DNA from 2 places in the Streptomyces synnematoformans genome. Region 1 is predicted to be linked to the other one. Evidence: riboswitches for the same ligand, from Rfam matches in the RefSeq annotation. Region 1 holds a riboswitch; the other holds the start of a gene.
What was found. Region 1 has a riboswitch for glycine ahead of gcvT (glycine cleavage system aminomethyltransferase GcvT). Riboswitches for the same ligand answer to the same signal wherever they lie in the genome.
Positions count from the first base shown of each region.

Region 2: linked by a shared signal. The riboswitch ahead of gcvP (aminomethyl-transferring glycine dehydrogenase) and the one ahead of gcvT (glycine cleavage system aminomethyltransferase GcvT) in region 1 are both predicted to bind glycine.

Region 1 is NZ_BAAAPF010000054.1:4,072-18,860, forward strand. Features, by position in the region: gene ABD317_RS11860 (Na+/H+ antiporter subunit A) at 1-2,066, shown strand, start outside; gene ABD317_RS11865 (Na(+)/H(+) antiporter subunit C) at 2,063-2,524, shown strand; gene ABD317_RS11870 (Na+/H+ antiporter subunit D) at 2,521-4,089, shown strand; gene ABD317_RS11875 (Na+/H+ antiporter subunit E) at 4,086-4,652, shown strand; gene ABD317_RS11880 (monovalent cation/H+ antiporter complex subunit F) at 4,649-4,915, shown strand; gene mnhG (monovalent cation/H(+) antiporter subunit G) at 4,912-5,319, shown strand; gene ABD317_RS11890 (alpha/beta hydrolase) at 5,425-6,621, shown strand; partial or broken gene ABD317_RS11900 (IS5 family transposase) at 6,722-6,863, opposite strand; gene ABD317_RS11905 (L-serine ammonia-lyase) at 6,990-8,372, opposite strand; gene ABD317_RS11910 (serine hydroxymethyltransferase) at 8,457-9,725, opposite strand; gene gcvH (glycine cleavage system protein GcvH) at 9,823-10,200, opposite strand; gene gcvT (glycine cleavage system aminomethyltransferase GcvT) at 10,236-11,369, opposite strand; glycine riboswitch at 11,525-11,634, opposite strand; gene ABD317_RS11925 (AAA family ATPase) at 11,830-12,393, shown strand; gene ABD317_RS11930 (enhanced serine sensitivity protein SseB C-terminal domain-containing protein) at 12,496-13,269, shown strand; gene ABD317_RS11935 (enhanced serine sensitivity protein SseB C-terminal domain-containing protein) at 13,402-14,202, shown strand; gene ABD317_RS11940 (ABC transporter permease) at 14,534-14,789, shown strand, end outside.
Region 2 is NZ_BAAAPF010000451.1:65-3,863, forward strand. Features, by position in the region: gene gcvP (aminomethyl-transferring glycine dehydrogenase) at 125-3,022, opposite strand; glycine riboswitch at 3,195-3,291, opposite strand; gene ABD317_RS34155 (PRC-barrel domain-containing protein) at 3,431-3,799, shown strand, end outside.

The DNA.
Region 1 (14,789 bases):
TGGTGCTGGCCGCGTGGCGTGCGCTGCGCGTGACCGACCTGAAGCTGCTGCTGGCCTACGGCACGATCAGCGAGCTGGGCCTGATGGTCGCCCTGCTGGGGGCCGGGACACGGACCGCGGCGCTGGCGGGCGCGGTGCTGCTGCTCGCGCACGCGGCGTTCAAGGCGGCGCTGTTCCTGTCCGTCGGGATCGTGGATCGCCGGGCGGGCACGCGGGACGTGCGGGAGCTGTCCGGGCTGGGGCGGCGGATGCCCGTGCTGTGCGCCGTCGCCGTGCTGGCGGCCGCCTCGATGGCCGGGCTGCCGCCGCTCGTCGGCTACCTGGGCAAGGAAGCCGCCCTGGAGGCGTTCCTGCACGGCGAAGAGCTGCCCCAGCACCTCCCGCTGACGGCGCTGCTGGTCTGCGGCTTCGCCCTGACCGTGGCGTACGCGGCCCGGTTCGTACGCGGCGCCTTCGGAGGCGCGCCAGGAAGGGGCCCGGGGGAGGCCCCGGGAAAGGGCCCGGGAAAGGGCCCGGGGGAGGCCGCGGACCGGGTGCGGCGCCCGGAGGCGGGGTTCGTCGCGCCGGTGGCGGTCCTGGCGGGCGCCGGTGCGGCCCTGGGCCTGGGGTACTCGGGCACGGCGGCCGTCGCGGCCGCCTACGCTGACGCCTATCCGCCGGGCCCGCCGGGTCCGTACAAGCTGTCCCTGTGGCACGGCTTCACGGCGGTGCTCGGCCTGTCGGCGCTGTCCCTGGGGTTCGGCGGCCTGCTCCACGTCGCCCGTCGGCGTACCCGTACGACGGCGACCGCCGTGCCGCGCCTGCCGGACGTGCAGCGTGCCTACGACCGCGCGGTCGCGGCCGCGGACCGGCTGGCGGTGGCGGTGACCCGGCGCACGCAGGTCGGCTCGCTGCCGGTCTATCTGACCGTGCTGCTGGTGGTCGTGGTCGCGGTGCCCGGTGCGGCGCTGGCTCTCGCGGCGCCCTCGCCGGGGCCCCTGTCGCTGTGGTGGGCCCCGGTCGAGCCGGTGCTGGCGGTGGTGGTCCTGACGGCGGCCGGCGCGGTGGTCGTCACCCGCTACCGGCTCACCGGCATCCTGCTGGCCGGGGCCGTCGGCTACGGGGTGGCGGGGGTGTTTCTGGTCCGGGGCGCACCGGACCTGGCGCTCACGCAGCTCCTGGTGGAGACGATGACGCTGGTCGTGGTGGTGCTGGTGCTGCGCGGGATGCCGGCCCGGTTCGACGCCGACCGGACGGCCCGGCGCGCCCGGCTGGTGCGGGCGGCGGCGGCCGGCGCGGTCGGTGTCCTCGTGGCCTTCTTCGCCCTGGCGGCGTCGTCCGTGCGTACGGCGCCGTCGGTCTCGGAGGGGCACGTGCGCCGGGCGGCGGAGGCGGGCGCCCACAACGTCGTGAACGCGATCCTCGTCGACTTCCGCGCCCTGGACACGCTGGGCGAGATCTCGGTGCTGCTGGTGGCGGCGGTCGGCGTCGTCAGCCTGATCCGCTCCCACGGCGGGGGCGGGGCGCGGGAGCCCGAGCCGAACCCGCCCGCCGCGTTCCCCACGGCGCACTGGGACGAGCCCCGGCGGACCTGGCTGCCGGGCGCCGCCGAGCGGCCGGGCGGTGAGCGCTCGGTGCTGCTGGAGGTGGCGACCCGGCTGCTGTTCCCGTCGATCCTGGTGCTGTCGCTGTTCCTGCTGTTCTCCGGGCACTACCGCCCCGGAGGAGGGTTCGCCGGCGGCCTGGTGGCGGGCCAGGCGTTCGTCCTGCGGTACCTGGTGGGCGGACGGGCCGATCTCGGCGCCGCCGTGCGTGTGCCCGCGGGCGCGGTCGCCGGGGCGGGCCTGCTGCTCGCGGCGGGCGTCGGCCTGGCTCCCCTGGCCCTGGGCGGCGCCCTGCTGGAGAGTGCGGTGGTCTCGTGGGACCCGCCGGTGCTGGGCACGGTGAAGTTCGCGACCAGCCTGTTCTTCGACGTCGGCGCCTACGTGCTCGTCGTGGGCGTCACGCTCAAGCTGCTGTCGGCGGTGGGTGTCTCGCTCGGCGACGCCGCCGCCGCGAGCCGGGAGACACAGGAGGCGTCCCGGTGACCGGCGCGGCGGACAGCACCGTGAACACGCTCGACGTGACGATGGCCGTCATGGTCGGCGGCCTGTTCGCCGTGGGCTTCTATCTCATGCTCCAGCGGTCCCTGATGCGGATCGTCCTCGGCTTCGTCCTCCTGGGACACGGCACCAACCTGTTGCTGCTGGTGGCCGGCGGTACGCCGGGACGGCCGCCGATGGTGAAGGGCGGGACGGCGGACCCGGCTGCGCTGGCCGATCCGCTGCCGCAGGCCATGGCGCTGACCTCGATCGTGATCACGTTCGGGCTCACGACCTTCCTGGCGGCCCTGGCCTACCGGTCCTGGCGGCTGACCGGGCACGACGAGGTACGCGACGACGTGGAGGACCGGCGCATCGGCACCGCCCGGGAGCGGGCCGGGGCCGACACCGAAACGGCCGCCGGCCAAGGCGACGGCGACGACACCGCGGGGGCGGAGCGATGACCGGCCTCCTGCTCGCCGTGCCCGTGCTGCTCCCGGCGCTCGGCGCCGGCGTGGTCCTGCTCCGGCTGCCCCGCCCTGCGGCCCGCGGAGTCAGCACGCTCGTGTTGGCGGCCGTCGCGGCCGACGCGGCGGCCCTGCTCGTCCTCGCCGACACTCGCGGGCCGCAGGCCCTGCATGTCGGCGGCTGGCCCGCGCCGCTGGGCGTCCCGCTCGTGGCGGACCGGCTGTCGGCCCTGCTGCTCACCGTGTCGGCGCTGGTGGCGCTGGCCGTGCTCGTCTTCGCGATCGGCCAGGGCACCGCGGAGGAGCGCCGGCGCTCGGCGGAGGTCTTCCACCCCGCCTACCTGCTGCTCGTCACGGGGGTGAGCCTGGCGTTCCTGACCGGCGACCTGTTTAACCTCTTCGTCGCCTTCGAGGTGATGCTCGCCGCCAGCTACGTCCTGATCACCCTCAACGCCGGCGAGAGCCGCACCCGGTCCGGCATGACGTACACGGTCGTCAGCATGACGTCCTCCCTGCTGTTCCTCACGCTGGTAGCCCTGGTGTACGCGGCCACGGGCACGGTCAACCTGGCCCAGCTCGGCCCGCGGCTCGCGGAGCTGCCGGACGGCATGCGCGGCGCGCTCGCCCTGCTGCTCCTGGCGGTCCTGGGCATCAAGACGGCGATCGTGCCCCTGCACTTCTGGCTGCCCGACAGCTATCCCACCGCCCCCGCGCCGATCACCGCCGTGTTCGCCGCGCTGCTGACCAAGGTGGGCGTGTACGCCCTGCTGCGCACCCAGACGCTGCTGTTCCCGCGCACCGGTGTGTGGACCCTGCTGGCGTGTGTCGCGATCGCCGCCATGGTCGTGGGGATCCTCGGGGCCGTCGCCCAGGACGACCTCAACCGGCTGCTGTCCTTCACCCTCGTCAGCCACATCGGCTACATGCTGTTCGGACTCGCCTTGTTCGACACCCGCGGACTGACCGGAACCGTCCTGTACGTCGTGCACCACATCGTCGTCCAGGCGGCCCTGTTCCTCGCCGCGGCCCTCGTCGTACGGCGTACGGGGACGGCGGCGCTGCACCGCATGGCCGAGCGTCCGCCGGCCGGCGCGCTGCTCGTCGTGCTGTTCTCCCTCCCGGCCCTGAGCCTGGCCGGGGTGCCGCCGTTCTCCGGCTTCGTCGCCAAACTGGCCCTGCTGCGCGCCGGGGTCGCCGAGGCCGGGCCGGCGGCGTACGCCCTCACCGCGGCCGCCCTGCTCACCAGCCTGCTGACGCTCTACGCGATGACGCGGGTGGTGACGTCGGCCTTCATGGCGCAGCCCGCGCGCTCCGCCCGCGGCGAGGCGTCGGCGCCACCGGAGCCGCCGTCCCCCGCCGAAGCGGCCCAGCCCTCGGCACGCGTCCGCGGCGGACCGCCCGGGAGCAGGCTGATGATCGGCGCCGCGGTCGCCATGACCGCGACCGGACTCGCGGTCGCCGCCTGCGCGGGCCCGCTCGCCCGGCTCGGCGACCGCGCCGCGCACGACCTGCTCGACCCGCGCCAGTACCGGTCTGTCGTTCTGCACGAGGAGGACCGTTGACCCGTCGGAGACATGCCCGCTCGGTCATGCGCCGTGTGCCGATGATCGCCTGGCTGTGGCTGCTGTGGGTCCTGCTGTGGGGATCCGCCAGTCCGGTGGTGCTCCTCGGAGGTCTGCTGGTCGCCACCGTCATCGTCGCCGGCTTCGCCCTGCCGCCGGTGCTGCCGGGAGCCGTGCCCCGGCCCTTGCGGATCGGGCGCCTTCTCGTCCACCTGCTGGCCGACCTGGTCAGGTCCGGGGCCGTTGTCGCCTGGCAGGTCGTCCGGCACGGCAGGCGGACGTCCGCGGCGATCGTCGAGGTCCCGCTGCGCGTCGACAGCGACCTGCTGATCACGGCCGTGGCGGAGGTCACGACCATGACACCCGGCACCCTGGTGGCGGAGATCGACCGCGGCAGACGGCGCCTCTACGTCCACGCCCTCCCGGTCGACGACGAGCAGGACCTCGTCCACCGCAAGAACGCGGTGCAGGGCGTGGAGCGCCGGGTCACGCGAGCGGTCGGCGCCGGGCGGCGGCACCGCGGAGGAATCACCGGCCGCGATCCGGAAGGCGGGCGGCCATGAACGTCCTGTACGGCACGGTCCTGGCGACGGTGGCGGCGGCCGGCCTGCTCACCCTGGTGCGCCTGGTGCACGGCCCGCGCGCGCTCGACCGCATCCTGGCGCTGGACGTCCTCGTGACGATGGTCATCGCCGGGACGGCCACGGGGATGCTGCTGCGCAAGGACACCACGTCCCTCCCGGTGCTCGTCGTCCTCGCCCTGCTGGCGTTCACCGGGTCGGTGACGGCGGCCCACCTGATCGAGAAGCGGGAGGGCATGCGATGACCACCGTACGTGACGTGATCACCGCCGCCGTGCTGCCGGCCGGCGCGGCCTTCTGCCTGCTCGGCGCCGTGGGCCTGCTCCGCTTCCCGGACGTCGCGAGCCGCCTGCACCCGGCCGCGAAGGCCCAGACCCTCGGCCTGCTGCTCATCCTGCTGGGGACGGCGGTGCAGATGCCGCTGCGCCACGCGCCGGTCCTGCTCCTCATCGCCGTGTTCCAGATGTTCACGGCCCCGATCACCAGCCAGATCATCGGCCGCACCGCCTACCGCACCGGCGCACTCGACCGCCGCCTGATGTTCCGGGACGAACTCGCCGACCGCCTCGCACGGGACGGCACTCCGGTGGACGGCCCGGACGACCCGCACGGCCCGCACGGCCCGCCGCCGGAGGAGGCGGACCGCTGACCGCCCGCCGCGTCGCGCTTGCGGTTCGAGGTCGGGAGTGGCGCAGGAGGCCCGCTGCCCGGAGGCGTACGCCGAGCTCAACGAGGTGGGGCCGAGTGCGCCAGGGTGACAGTCCCGCTGGACTACGCCGAGCCGGACGGCCGCACCATCGAGCTCGCGATCTCCCGCGTCGCGGCGAGGGATACCGACCGCGGGCACGGCATCCTGCTGTCCAACACGGGCGGCCCCGGCGGGGCCGGGCTCGGCTTCACCCACCGGGTCGGTACCGCCCTGGGCGACACGGCCGCCGGATACGACCTGATTAACGCGGCCCTGTTGCCGCACGCCTCCAGCCGAAACGTCGCCCGCGACATGGACCTGATCCGCGCCGTGCTCGGCGAACCGGCGCTGTCCTATTACGGCGTGTCGTACGGCGCCGACCTGGGCGCCGTCTACACCCAGCTCTTCCCCGGGCACGCCGACCGCATCGTGCCCGACAGCTCCACCGACCCCACGGCCACCCAGTACGAGCTGTTCCAGCGGTCGGGCGAGCCGACCGAGCAGGCCCTGGACCAGTGGGCCGCGTGGACCGCCGAGCGGGATGGGGAACACGGGCTCGGCACCACCCGCGCCGAGGTCCGTGCCACCGTCGAACGGCTGGTCGCCCAGGCGGAACGGCGGCCGTTCCGCACCGGTGACTACCGGGTCGACGCTTTCCAGCTGCGCCTGATCTTGCGCCAGTTCATCCAGCACGAGGACAACGACGCCGCGCTGGCTCAGGCTGTGCGGGAGCTGACTGACGCGGCGGCGGGCGAGCAGGTGGAACCGGACGGCGCGTTCGGTATGTGGCTCGAACTGCTCAACTCCCCCGACCTCGATTCCGTCTTCGCGGTCCCCGCCTTCACCATGTGCGCCGACGGCGGATGGCCGGCCGGCGGCTTCCCTGACGACGCCGAGACGTACTGGCGGGACATGGAGAACAGCCGCGCCACCCAGCCGGTCTTCGGCCCGGCCGCCAATGCCGTCTCGCCCTGCACGTTCTGGAACACCGAGCCGCTGGAACCGGGCACGGAGATCGGCAACGACGCGCCGGCGCTGATGCTCCAGGCCGGCGGCGACGTCAACACGCTCCACGAGAGCGCCGTGGAACTGCACCGCAGGCTCACCGGCTCCCGCCTGGTGACCGCCGACATCCGCGCCCACGGCGTCTTCGGGCGCGGCGAGGACGGGCTACGCCCCGTGCCCTGCGCCGAGGAGGCCGTGCAGGCGTACCTGCGCGACGGCACACTGCCGGCCGAGGACGTCACCTGCCCACACCCGTAGCATGCTCCCGCTCCTTTTGCGGTTGCCGGCCTGGTCCGAGGGCTGCGGGAGCACCGCCCGGATCCCACGGTGCCGCAGACCGGCGCGGGTCGCCCGCGACGAGGTCACCGGCCTGGCCTGGTGTGATCACGAACGCAAGGGGGCGGCACCGTCAGTCCACCCCGGGAGCGTCCGAGGGCGTGGTCGTACGGCTCGCCAGCCGGGGCCCCAGGTCCTCCTCCGCGTCGGCCCCGGCCAGCAGCGCGGTGAACTCAGCGGGCTTCCAACCAGGGACTTCCCAAGGACTTCCCAGGGACAAAACGCTGTGCAGGCAGGAAAGGCTCCGACAGCTCTGAAAGACACATGGTCGCAGGTCGAGGCGGTAGTCGTCAGCACTCGATGACGTTGACCGCCAGTCCGCCGCGGGCCGTCTCCTTGTACTTGACCTTCATGTCCGCGCCGGTCTCCTTCATCGTCTTGATCGCCTTGTCGAGCGAGACGAAGTGCTGCCCGTCGCCGCGCAGCGCCATGCGGGCCGCGGTGATCGCCTTGACGGCCGCCATGCCGTTGCGCTCGATGCACGGGATCTGCACCAGGCCGCCGATCGGGTCGCAGGTCAGGCCCAGGTTGTGCTCGATGCCGATCTCCGCGGCGTTCTCCACCTGTTCCGGGGTGCCGCCCAGGATCTCGGCGAGGCCGCCGGCGGCCATCGAGCAGGCGGAGCCGACCTCGCCCTGGCAGCCGACCTCGGCGCCGGAGATGGAGGCGTTCTCCTTGAAGAGCATGCCGATCGCGCCCGCGGCGAGGAGGAAGCGGACCGCGGTGTCGTCGTCGGCGCCGGGGACGAAGTCCGCCGCGTAGTGCAGGACCGCGGGGATGATGCCCGCCGCGCCGTTGGTGGGGGCGGTGACGACGCGGCCGCCGGCGGCGTTCTCCTCGTTGACCGCCATGGCGTAGAGCGTGACCCACTCCATCGCGTGCGCCGCCGGGTCGCCCGCCGCGCGGAGCTGGCGGGCCTCGCCGGCGGCGCGGCGGCGGACCTTGAGGCCGCCGGGGAGGATGCCCTCGCGGCCGGTGCCGCGCGCCACGCAGTCGCGCATGACGTCCCGGATCTCCAGCAGCCCGGCGCGGATCTCCGCCTCCGTGCGCCAGGCCCGCTCGTTCTCCAGCATCAGCGAGGACAGCGACAGGCCCGTCTCCCGGGTGCGGCGCAGCATCTCGTCGGCGGTGCGGAAGGGGTACTTCAGCACGGTGTCGTCGAGCTTGATCCGGTCCTGGCCGACGGCCGCCTCGTCCACGACGAAGCCGCCGCCCACCGAGTAGTACGTCTTCGAGAGCAGCGTCCCACCGCCCGCGTCGTACGCGGCCAGCGTCATGCCGTTCGCGTGGTAAGGCAGCGAGCGGCGGCGGTGCAGGACGAGGTCGGCGGAGGTGTCGAAGGGGATCTCGTGGTCGGGCCCTATGTCGGCGCCGAGCAGGTGCAGCCGCCCGGCGGTGCGGATGCGCTCCGCCTCGTCGTCGGCCCACTCGACGTCGACGGTGCGCGGCGAGTAGCCCTCCAGGCCGAGGAGCACGGCCTTCGGGGTGCCGTGGCCGTGGCCGGTGGCGCCGAGGGAGCCGAAGAGTTCGGCCCGTACGGCGGCGGTGTGGGCCAGCAGGCCCTCGTTCTTCAGCCGGCGGGCGAAGAGCCGGGCCGCCCGCATCGGGCCGACGGTGTGCGAACTCGACGGGCCGATGCCGATCGAGAAGAGGTCGAAGACGGAGATGGCCACGCGGGACTCCTTTGTCCTTCCGTGGGGACGTGCGCTCCGGGCCGGGGCCCGCGGCGGCGATGGCGGCGGGCCCCGGCGTCCGGGCTACAGGCCGGGGTACAGCGGGTGCTTCTCCGCCAGGGCGGTGACCCGGGCGGCGAGGGCGGCGGTCTTCGCCTCGTCGAAGCCGGGCTTGAGGGCCTCGGCGATGACGTCGGCGACCTCCTCGAAGTCCGCGGCGGTGAAGCCGCGGGTGGCCAGCGCCGGGGAGCCGATGCGCAGGCCGGAGGTGACCATGGGCGGGCGGGGGTCGTCGGGTACGGCGTTGCGGTTGACGGTGATGCCGATCTCGTGGAGCCGGTCCTCGGCCTGCTGCCCGTCCAGCTCGGAGTGGCGCAGGTCGACCAGGACCAGGTGGACGTCCGTACCGCCGGAGAGCACCGAGACGCCGGCTGCGCGCGCATCGTCGCGCAGCAGCCGCTCCGCCAGGATCCGGGCGCCGTCCAGCGTGCGCCGCTGCCGCTCCCGGAACTCCTCCGACGCCGCGACCTTGAACGACACCGCCTTGGCGGCGATCACGTGCTCCAGCGGCCCGCCCTGCTGGCCGGGGAAGACCGCCGAGTTGATCTTCTTCGCGAGGTCCTGCCGGGACAGGATGACCCCGCCGCGCGGCCCGCCGAGCGTCTTGTGCGTCGTGGTGGTGACGATGTCCGCGTACGGGACGGGGTTGGGGTGCAGCCCGGCGGCGACAAGACCGGCGAAGTGCGCCATGTCGACCAGCAGCAGCGCGCCGACCTCGTCCGCGATCCGCCGGAAGCCGGCGAAGTCCAGCTGCCGCGGGTACGCCGACCAGCCGGCGACGATCAGTTTCGGCCGCCGCTCCTTGGCCAGCCGCTCGACCTCGTCCATGTCGACCAGGCCGGTCCCGGCGTCGACGTGGTAGGCGGCGACGTCGTACAGCTTGCCGGAGAAGTTGATCTTCATGCCGTGGGTCAGGTGCCCGCCGTGGGCCAGGTCCAGGCCCAGGATGGTGTCGCCGGGCTTCAGCACCGCGAACATCGCCGCCGCGTTCGCCGACGCGCCCGAGTGCGGCTGGACGTTCGCCGCCTCGGCGCCGAAGAGCGCCTTCACGCGCTCGCGGGCCAGCTCCTCGGCGACGTCGACGTGCTCGCAGCCGCCATAGTAGCGGCGGCCGGGGTAGCCCTCGGCGTACTTGTTGGTGAGGACCGAGCCCTGCGCCTCCAGGACGGCGACCGGGGCGAAGTTCTCCGAGGCGATCATTTCGAGGGTGGACTGCTGGCGCGTGAGCTCGGCGTCCACGGCGGCGGCGACCTCGGGGTCGACCTCGTGGAGCGAGCCGTTCAGAAGGGACATGGGACCTTCCGTGGGAAAGGACGGACGCGGGGCGGTCGGGCTGCGCAAGCCGTGCTGCGTATTCGGTGTATTCGGTGCCGCGTGTGCGGCGGTGCGCTCAGCCCGCGGTGAACGCGGTGTACTCGTCGGCGGACATCAGGTCGTCGGACTCCGCCGCGACCCGCACCTTGAACAGCCAGCCGTCCTCGTACGGCCCGGAGTTCACCAGCGCCGGGTCGTCCACGACGTCCTGGTTGGCCGCGGTGACCTCCCCGGTCACCGGTGCGTAGAGGTCGGAGACGGACTTGGTCGACTCCAGCTCGCCGCAGGGCTCGCCCGCGGTGACCGCGTCGCCGACCTCCGGGAGCTGGACGAAGACGACGTCGCCGAGCGCGTCCGCGGCGTGGGCGGTGATGCCGACGGTGGCGACGCCGTCGTCGCCGGCCGCGACCCACTCGTGTTCCTTGCTGTAGCGCAGGTGCTCAGGGTTGCTCATGAGGAGATTCTCCAGGATCGGGAGGTGGGTGAGGGTCAGGGGCGGCGGTAGAACGGCAGGGCGACGACCTCGTACGGCTCGTGGCTGCCGCGGATGTCGACGCCCACGCCGGTGGCCGCCGACGGGCCCGGCTCGGCGTGCGCGGCGTCGACGTACGCCATGGCGATCGGCCTGCCCAGGGTGGGGGAGGGGGCGCCGGAGGTGACCTCGCCGACCCGCCGGCCGCCGGCCACCACCGCGTACCCCGCCCGGGGCACCCGCCGGCCCTCGGCGACCAGACCGACCAGCACCCGCGGCGGCTCGGCCGCGGCGCGCTCGGCGGCCCGCTCCAGCGCCGTGCGGCCGACGAAGTCGCCGGGCTTGTCGAGCTTGACGACCCGGCCGAGACCGGCGTCGAAGGGGGTGAGCGCGGTGGTCAGCTCGTGTCCGTAGAGCGGCATGCCGGCCTCCAGCCGCAGCGTGTCGCGGCAGGAGAGCCCGCAGGGCACCAGCCCGTCGTCCGCGCCGGCGGCGGTCAGCGCCGCCCAGACGGCCGCCGCGTCGGCGGGGCGGACGAACAGCTCGAAGCCGTCCTCGCCGGTGTAGCCGGTACGGGCGATGAGCGCGTCGGCGCCGGCGACGGTGCCGGGCAGGCCGGCGTAGTACTTCAGCCCGGCCAGGTCCGCGTCGGTGACCCGGCCCAGGACGGCCGGGGACTTCGGGCCCTGCACGGCGATCAGGGCGTACGCGTCCCGGTCGTCCCGTACCGCCGCGTCCGGGAAGCCGGCGGCCCGCTCGGTGAGGGCGTCCAGGACGACCTGGGCGTTGGCGGCGTTCGCGACGACCATGAACTCCTCGTCGGCGAGCCGGTAGACGATCAGGTCGTCGAGGATGCCGCCGTCCTCGCGGCACATCATCGTGTACCGGGCGCGGCCGGGGCGCACGGCGGAGAGCCGGCCCACCAGGGCGTAGTCCAGCAGCGCGGCCGCCCCGGGGCCGGTGACGGAGATCTCGCCCATGTGGGAGAGGTCGAAGAGGCCGGCGCGGGTGCGTACCGCGACGTGCTCCTCGCGCTCGCTGCCGTAGCGCAGCGGCATGTCCCAGCCGGCGAAGTCGGTCATGGTGGCGCCGAGCGCGCGGTGCGTGGCGTCGAGCGCGGTGCGGCGCGGTGCAGGGCTCTCAGTGGTCATCGTCAGCTCCCGGACAGGGGTGGTCGTGTCCTCCCCATCTGTCATCGGAACCTGAGAGGTTCGCCACGATCCCGCGGGAGCGTGGCTTGCACCTTGGGTGGGGCGGCGCCGGTGCACGGCTGTGCTCCAGTGCGCCACCCGCTTTTCAGATCTGCCTCGCCCGTGCGGTGACGGTGCCTGAGAGATTCAAGGGAGGACTTGCTCCTTCGGCGCCCGGTGCGACCGCCTGCTCAGCGAGGCACCGGGACTCTCCCGCGCGGGTTCGAACGGCCGGTATGGAGTTGGCGGCCCCATCATTGCATGCGCCCGGCGGCCGCGGGGCGGAGCGCGGAACCGGACGACCTCCCCTCCGTTGTTCCGCCCCGTCTGCTCCCTCGCGTTCTTGTCGTGCCCCGCCGCTGTTGCCAGGCTGGTGGCGGGGCAGCGGCGGGCGGGGCCCGGGACGGGCGTGGGAGGCGGCGTGACGGTGGAGCAGGCGGCCTCCCGGGAGCGGCTGCGATATCCCGCGGGGGACATCGTCGTGGTCTCCGGGCTGCCGGGCAGCGGCAAGAGCACGCTCATGCGGCGCACGCGGCCGGTCGCGGGGGTGCTGCTGATCGACTCGCAGTCAGTACGCGAACGCTGGGCCCGCCGGCTGGGGCCGCGGCTGCCGTACCAGCTGTACCGGCCGCTGGTGCGCATCGACCACTACGCCCGGCTGCGGCGTGCGGTCCGCGCCGGCGGCAGCCTCGTCGTGCACGACTGCGGCACGCTGCCGTGGGTGCGGTGGTGGCTGACCAGGCAGGCCCGGCGGTACGGGCGCGGGGTGCACGTCGTGGTGCTGGACGTGCCGGCCGAGGTGGCGCGGGCGCGGCAGGAGGCGCGCGGGCGGGCGGTGTCGCGCTACGCCTTCGCCCGGCACCGGTGGGCGCACCGGCGGCTGCTGGACTCGGCCCGGGACGGTGGTCTCGCGGCGGCGTGCGCGTCGGTGCTGGTGCTGGACGGGGCGGCGGCGGGGGCGCCGCCGGGGATCAGTTTCGGCTGAGCGGCCGCGGGGGCGTCGCCGGGTGCGGGCGCGGCCTTCGCCCGCGAACGCCCGCAGCCGCTAGGGTGCCGACGTTCGTCCCCCGACGGTTGGCTGGTCCCGATGAGCTTCGACTACCCGTCCCCGCAGCCCCCCGCCACGGGTGGCTTCCCCGGCAACGAGCTGGAGGAGGTGCTGGCCGCCTCCCTCGGCAACCCGCAGGCGGCCCCGCGGCTGCTGGAGGTGCTGGGCCGCAGCAGCCTGTGGGTGCCGCTGCCCGCGGGCGGCGGCCCCGACAGCGGGTCGCTCAGCGTGCCGACGACCGACATCGGCGGCGCGCCGTACGTGCCGGTGTTCTCCTCGCAGGAGGAGTTCCTGCGGGTGACCGGCTCGCACATGTCGTTCACCGTCGCGCCGGCCCGCGAGTTCGCCCGCGGGCTGCCGCCGCAGGTCGGCATCGCGGTCAACCCCGGCGGCACGGTCGGCGTGCCGCTGCCCCCGGCGGCGGTCGCGGAGCTGTGCCGGGACCGCGGGGCGCCGCGGCTGCCGGGGGAGGCGCGGGGCGGCCGGGTGCGGCTGTTCACGCCGGACTGGCAGGACGACCCGGTGGACTTCCTGGCCGCCGCGCGGGAGGAGTTCGAGCGGGTCGGGGTGGTGCGCACCGCCCGCCGCGGGCTCGCGAGCGTGGAGGGCGGCCCGGTGCAGCTGTACGTCGGGGTGGAGCTGCTGGACACGTACGACGAGAGCCGGCAGGCGACGACGGAGGCGCTGGGCCGGGCGCTGGGCGTCCAGCCGGTGCCGTGGAAGGTGCAGCTGGTCTTCCTCGACGCCGCCGTGGACCCGGTGATCACCTGGATGCGGGCCAAGGTCGAGCCGTTCTACATCCGGGTCGGCTGACGCGGGGAGGCTCTAAGCTGGTTTGATGACCTTTCCGGGCGTATTCGCATGCCCGGGGGCGGCGGCGGCCGAGACGAAGGGTTGGGGCCCAGGGTGAACGGGGGCGCGAGCGGGAGTGCGCCGGGAGCGGGCGTGGACCAGTTGGTCCGCCAGGTGGCTCCCGGCAGGTACGACGCGTACGAGACGCTGCTCGCCGCGCTGGCCGCCGGGCGGGTGTGGATGCTGCTCTGGCAGGGCCGCCCGGATTCGCCCGACGCGCAGTACGGCAGCATGCAGGTCGAGGGCCACGCCTACGCCCCCTGCTTCAGCTCCGACCGCGAGCTGTCCGCCAGCGGCTGGGCCGGCGCCCACGAGCCCGTCGCCGGCGCGGAGATCGCCGCCGCGCTCTACCCCGACCGCTGGGGCCTCTGGCTCGACCCGCACGCCGCCGGCGGCGGCGTCGGGGTCCCCTGGCTCGACCTGCGCCGGGTGGCCACCGGTCTCGACCGGCTGCCCGCGGGGCCGCTGCGGATCTCCGAACCGGTCGTGGACGTGGCGCAGTTCTACGCGCTGCTGGGCCAGACCGCCCACCGCACGCCCGCCGTCCGCACGCTCTGCCGCGCCTGGGTGCAGCCGGCCCTCGGCGAGCCGTACCTGGCCGTCGGCATCGACCTGTACGACACCGGCCCGCAGTCCGTCGCCGCGGCGCAGGCGATGATGCAGGAGTCCGTGGCCGCCGTGCCCCCGGGCCTGGCCGTCTCCACGGTGGCGCTGGCCGACGACCACGACCCGGTGGCGATGTGGATGCGGGCCAACTCCCGGCCGTTCTTCGACCGCGGCGCCTACGGCGGCGGCCCGGCCGCCCCGCCCGCCGGATACGGGTACCCGCCGCCGCACCCCGCGGGCGGCGCCCAGCAGTCCGGCTGGCAGCCGGGGCCCGCTCCGCAGTTCTGAACACCCGGCCTGTATGCCTGGATATGCCCCCCTTTAGGGGGTGGCGAAGATCCGCTCAGCGGCGGTGGGATGTCCGGATAACGGTATCCACTGCATCGCATCACGTTTGCGCATCCATTCCCCTCGGGGTCTGGCGAGTGATCCCCGGCGCGTTGAAGACTCCCCCCGCAGGAGCCTGCCGTTCCCCTGTGCGACGGCAGAGATTCACGATCACGCACGACAACACGACGGCACCACGGCACCACGGCATGACTTGCACCAGCGAAGCGAATGAGCCGCTACCGCGGCGGACGACGGCGGGACGCCGCCGCTCGAGAGGGGTCCCCACAACATGACGGCACCTATCGAGACCGCCGGCACTGCCGAGGCGGCGCCGGAAGCTCTCGTTGAGGGCGTGGACAAGAGCCGGATCGAGGGCCGCTCACTCGGCCGCATCGCCTGGATGCGGCTCAAGCGCGACCGCGTCGCCATGGCCGGCGGCATCGTCGTGGTGTTCCTCATCCTGACCGCCGCGCTCTCCCGGCCGATCCAGGCGATCCTCGGTCTCGACCCCAACAAGCTGAACCAGGACCTCGTCGACCCCTCGC
Region 2 (3,799 bases), on a different contig from region 1:
CCGGACCCGGCAGCGCCGGCCGGCGCGCGCCGGGGGCGGTCGCCCGTACCCACGCGCGCGCCCCGGACGGCACCGGGCCGGCGGGGAGCCGCCGGGCCGGGTGTGGTACGTCCAAGGCGGTACGTCAGGCGTCGTATTCGTCCAGCGGAGGGCAGGAGCACACCAGGTTGCGGTCGCCGTAGGCGCCGTCGATCCGGCGCACCGGCGGCCAGTACTTGTCCGCCGGGCTCACCCCGGCCGGGAAGACGGCCTCGTCCCGCCCGTAGGGGTGCTGCCACTCCCCCGCCAGCTGCGCCGCGGTGTGCGGCGCGCCGACCAGCGGGTTGTCGTCCTTGTCCCACTCCCCCGTGGCGACCCGCTCGATCTCGCGGCGGATCGCGATCATCGCCTCGCAGAACCGGTCGAGTTCGGCCAGGTCCTCGCTCTCGGTCGGCTCGATCATCAGCGTCCCCGCCACCGGGAACGACATCGTGGGGGCGTGGAAGCCGTAGTCGATCAGGCGCTTGGCCACGTCGTCGATGGACATCCCGGTCGCCTTGGTCAGCGGCCGTACGTCGACGATGCACTCGTGCGCGACGAGCCCGCCCGGGCCGGTGTAGAGCACCGGGTAGTGCGGCTCCAGCCGCTTGGCCAGGTAGTTGGCGCCGAGCACGGCGACCTGGCTGGCGCGGCGCAGGCCGCCCTCGCCCATGAGCTTCATGTACGCCCACGAGATGGGCAGGATGCCGGCCGAGCCCCACGGCGCCGCGGAGACCGGGCCGACGCCCGTCTCCGGCCCGGCGGCGGGCTGCAGCGGGTGGTTCGGCAGGTACGGCGCGAGGTGCTCGCGGACCGCGACCGGGCCGACGCCGGGGCCGCCGCCGCCGTGCGGGATGCAGAACGTCTTGTGCAGGTTCAGGTGCGAGACGTCGCCGCCGAACTTCCCCGGCCCGGCGAGGCCGACGAGCGCGTTGAGGTTGGCCCCGTCCACGTACACCTGGCCGCCCGCGGCGTGCACGGCGTCGCAGATCTCCGTGATGTGCTCCTCGAACACGCCGTGCGTGGAGGGGTAGGTGACCATGAGCACGGCCAGCTCGTCGCCGTGCTGCTCGATCTTCGCGCGCAGGTCCGCCGCGTCCACCTCGCCGTTCTCCGCGGTCTTGACGACCACGACCCGCATGCCGGCCATCACGGCGGAGGCGGCGTTGGTGCCGTGCGCGGAGGACGGGATGAGGCAGACGGTGCGGCGCTCGTCGCCGTTCGCGCGGTGGTACGCCCGTACCGCCAACAGGCCCGCCAGCTCGCCCTGGGAGCCTGCGTTGGGCTGCAGGGAGACCTTGTCGTAGCCGGTGACGGCGGCCAGGCCATCCTCCAGCTCGCGGATCAGGGTCAGGTAGCCCTCGGCCTGGTCGGCGGGCGCGAAGGGGTGCAGGCCGGCGAACTCCGGCCAGGTCACGGCCTCCATCTCGGCGGTCGCGTTGAGCTTCATGGTGCAGGAGCCGAGCGGGATCATGCCGCGGTCCAGCGCGTAGTCCCGGTCGGCGAGCGTGCGCAGGTAGCGCAGCAGGGCGGTCTCGGAGCGGTGCCGGTGGAAGACCGGGTGGGTCAGGTACTCGTCGGCGCGCAGCAGCCCGGCGGGCAGCGCGTCGGCGGTCGCCACGTCCAGCGCCGCCACGTCCTGCCCGGCGATCCCGAACGCGTCCCAGACGACGGCCAGATGGTCCCGGACGGTGGTCTCGTCGCAGGAGATGCCGACGTGGTCGGCGTCGGCGAGGCGGAGGTTGACGCCGGCGTTGCGGGCGCGGGCGGTGACCTCGGCGGCCCGGCCGGGGACGCGGACGGTGACGGTGTCGAAGAACGCGTCGTGCACCACGTCGGCGCCGCCGGCCCTGAGGCCCGCGGCGAGGACCGCGGCGTAGCGGTGGGTGCGCCGGGCGACGGCCGCCAGTCCCTCGGGGCCGTGGTAGACGGCGTACATCGAGGCCATCACGGCGAGCAGCACCTGCGCGGTGCAGATGTTGCTGGTGGCCTTCTCGCGGCGGATGTGCTGCTCGCGCGTCTGCAGCGCCAGCCGGTACGCCTGCGCGCCGTCCGCGTCCCTGGAGACGCCGACCAGCCGCCCGGGCAGGCTGCGCGCGAACGTCGAGCGCACGGACATGTAGCCGGCGTGCGGCCCGCCGAAGCCCATCGGGACGCCGAAGCGCTGGCTGGAGCCGACCGCGATGTCGGCGCCGAGCGCGCCGGGCGAGGTCAGCAGGGTGAGCGCGAGCAGGTCGGCGGCGACGGTGACGACGGCGCCCAGCTCGTGCGCCCGCTCGATGACGGGCGTGAGGTCGCGTACGACACCGGAGGCGCCCGGATACTGCAGCAGCACGCCGAACACGCCGCGCTCCGCGACCTCCGCGGGAACGCCGTCGGCGAGGTCGGCGACGACGACCTCGACGCCGGCCGGCTCGGCGCGGGTGCGCAGCACCGCGAGGGTCTGCGGCAGTGTCTCGGCGTCGACCAGGAAGACGCCGTCCCTGACCTTGCCGACGCGCCGGGACAGCGCCATCGCCTCGGCGGCGGCGGTGCCCTCGTCGAGCAGGGAGGCGCCGGCGGTGGGCAGCCCGGTGAGGTCGGCGACGACGGTCTGGAAGTTGAGGAGCGCCTCCAGCCGGCCCTGGGATATCTCCGGCTGGTACGGCGTGTACGCCGTGTACCAGGCGGGGTTCTCCATGACGTTGCGCAGGATGACGGGCGGCGTGTGGGTGCCGTGGTAGCCCAGGCCGATCATGGAGGTCAGCACCTCGTTGCGCGCGGCCAGCCCGCGCAGCTCGGCCAGCACCTCGGCCTCGGAGCGGGCCGCCGGCAGCGAGAAGGCGCCGGTGCCCTTGATCGGACCGGGTACGGCGGCGTCGGTCAGCTCGTCCAGCGAGCCGTATCCGACCTGGGCGAGCATCTTGGCCCGGTCACCCGCGTCCGGGCCGATGTGCCGCTGCTCGAAGGGGGCGCCGCGCTCCAGGGCGGAAAGCGGGATGCGGTGGGCGTTCGTCTCGGACAAGGGGCCTCCTGGTCGCACGGACCTTCGCGGATGCCCCTGTGCCGGGCACCCGTACGGCCTCCCCCTCTGTCATCCGGACCTGAGAGCTTCACCGCCGGCCCGCTTCGGGGCGCCGGCTTGCACCGTCGGTGAGGAGGGGCCGCGTGCGGCCCGCCCTGCTTTCCAGAGTGACCTCGTCCGTGCGGTACGGGGGCCTGAGAGATTCCGGGGAGGAGTTGCTCCTTCGGCGCCTCCGTCTGGCGGGCGGAGGACTCTCCCGCACGGGGTCTGCAGCCACGGTCAGCGTACCAGCGCACGCCCCCGCGCAGCCCGATGCGGGCGCGTACGCCGGCGCGCCCTGCGGCGCCCGCCGAGTGGCCGCGGGGCGCGTTGTGCCGTTACGTGGAGGCAGCGGAGCTGTGACGAGACGTGGGAGGCACCGTGCAGACCGACATCGACCCCCGGAGCCTGATCGGCGTGCGCGCGTACGACAGCAACGGCGAGAAGCTCGGGACCGTCGACGAGGTGTACCTCGACGACGCCACCGGCACCCCGCAGTGGGCGGCGGTGCGCACGGGCCTGTTCCACCGTGACGCGTTCGTGCCGCTGGGGCCGAGCGAGCTGGCCGACGAAGGGCTGCGGGTGCCCTACGACCGGGAGCTGATCAAGGCCGCACCGGGCTTCGGCGTCGGCCGGCACCTCTCCCCCGGGCAGGAGCTGCAGCTCTACCACCACTACGGGCTGGCGCTGCCGCCGGACGTGGCCAAGGCCCCCTCGCACGGGCAGGGGCAGGAGCCG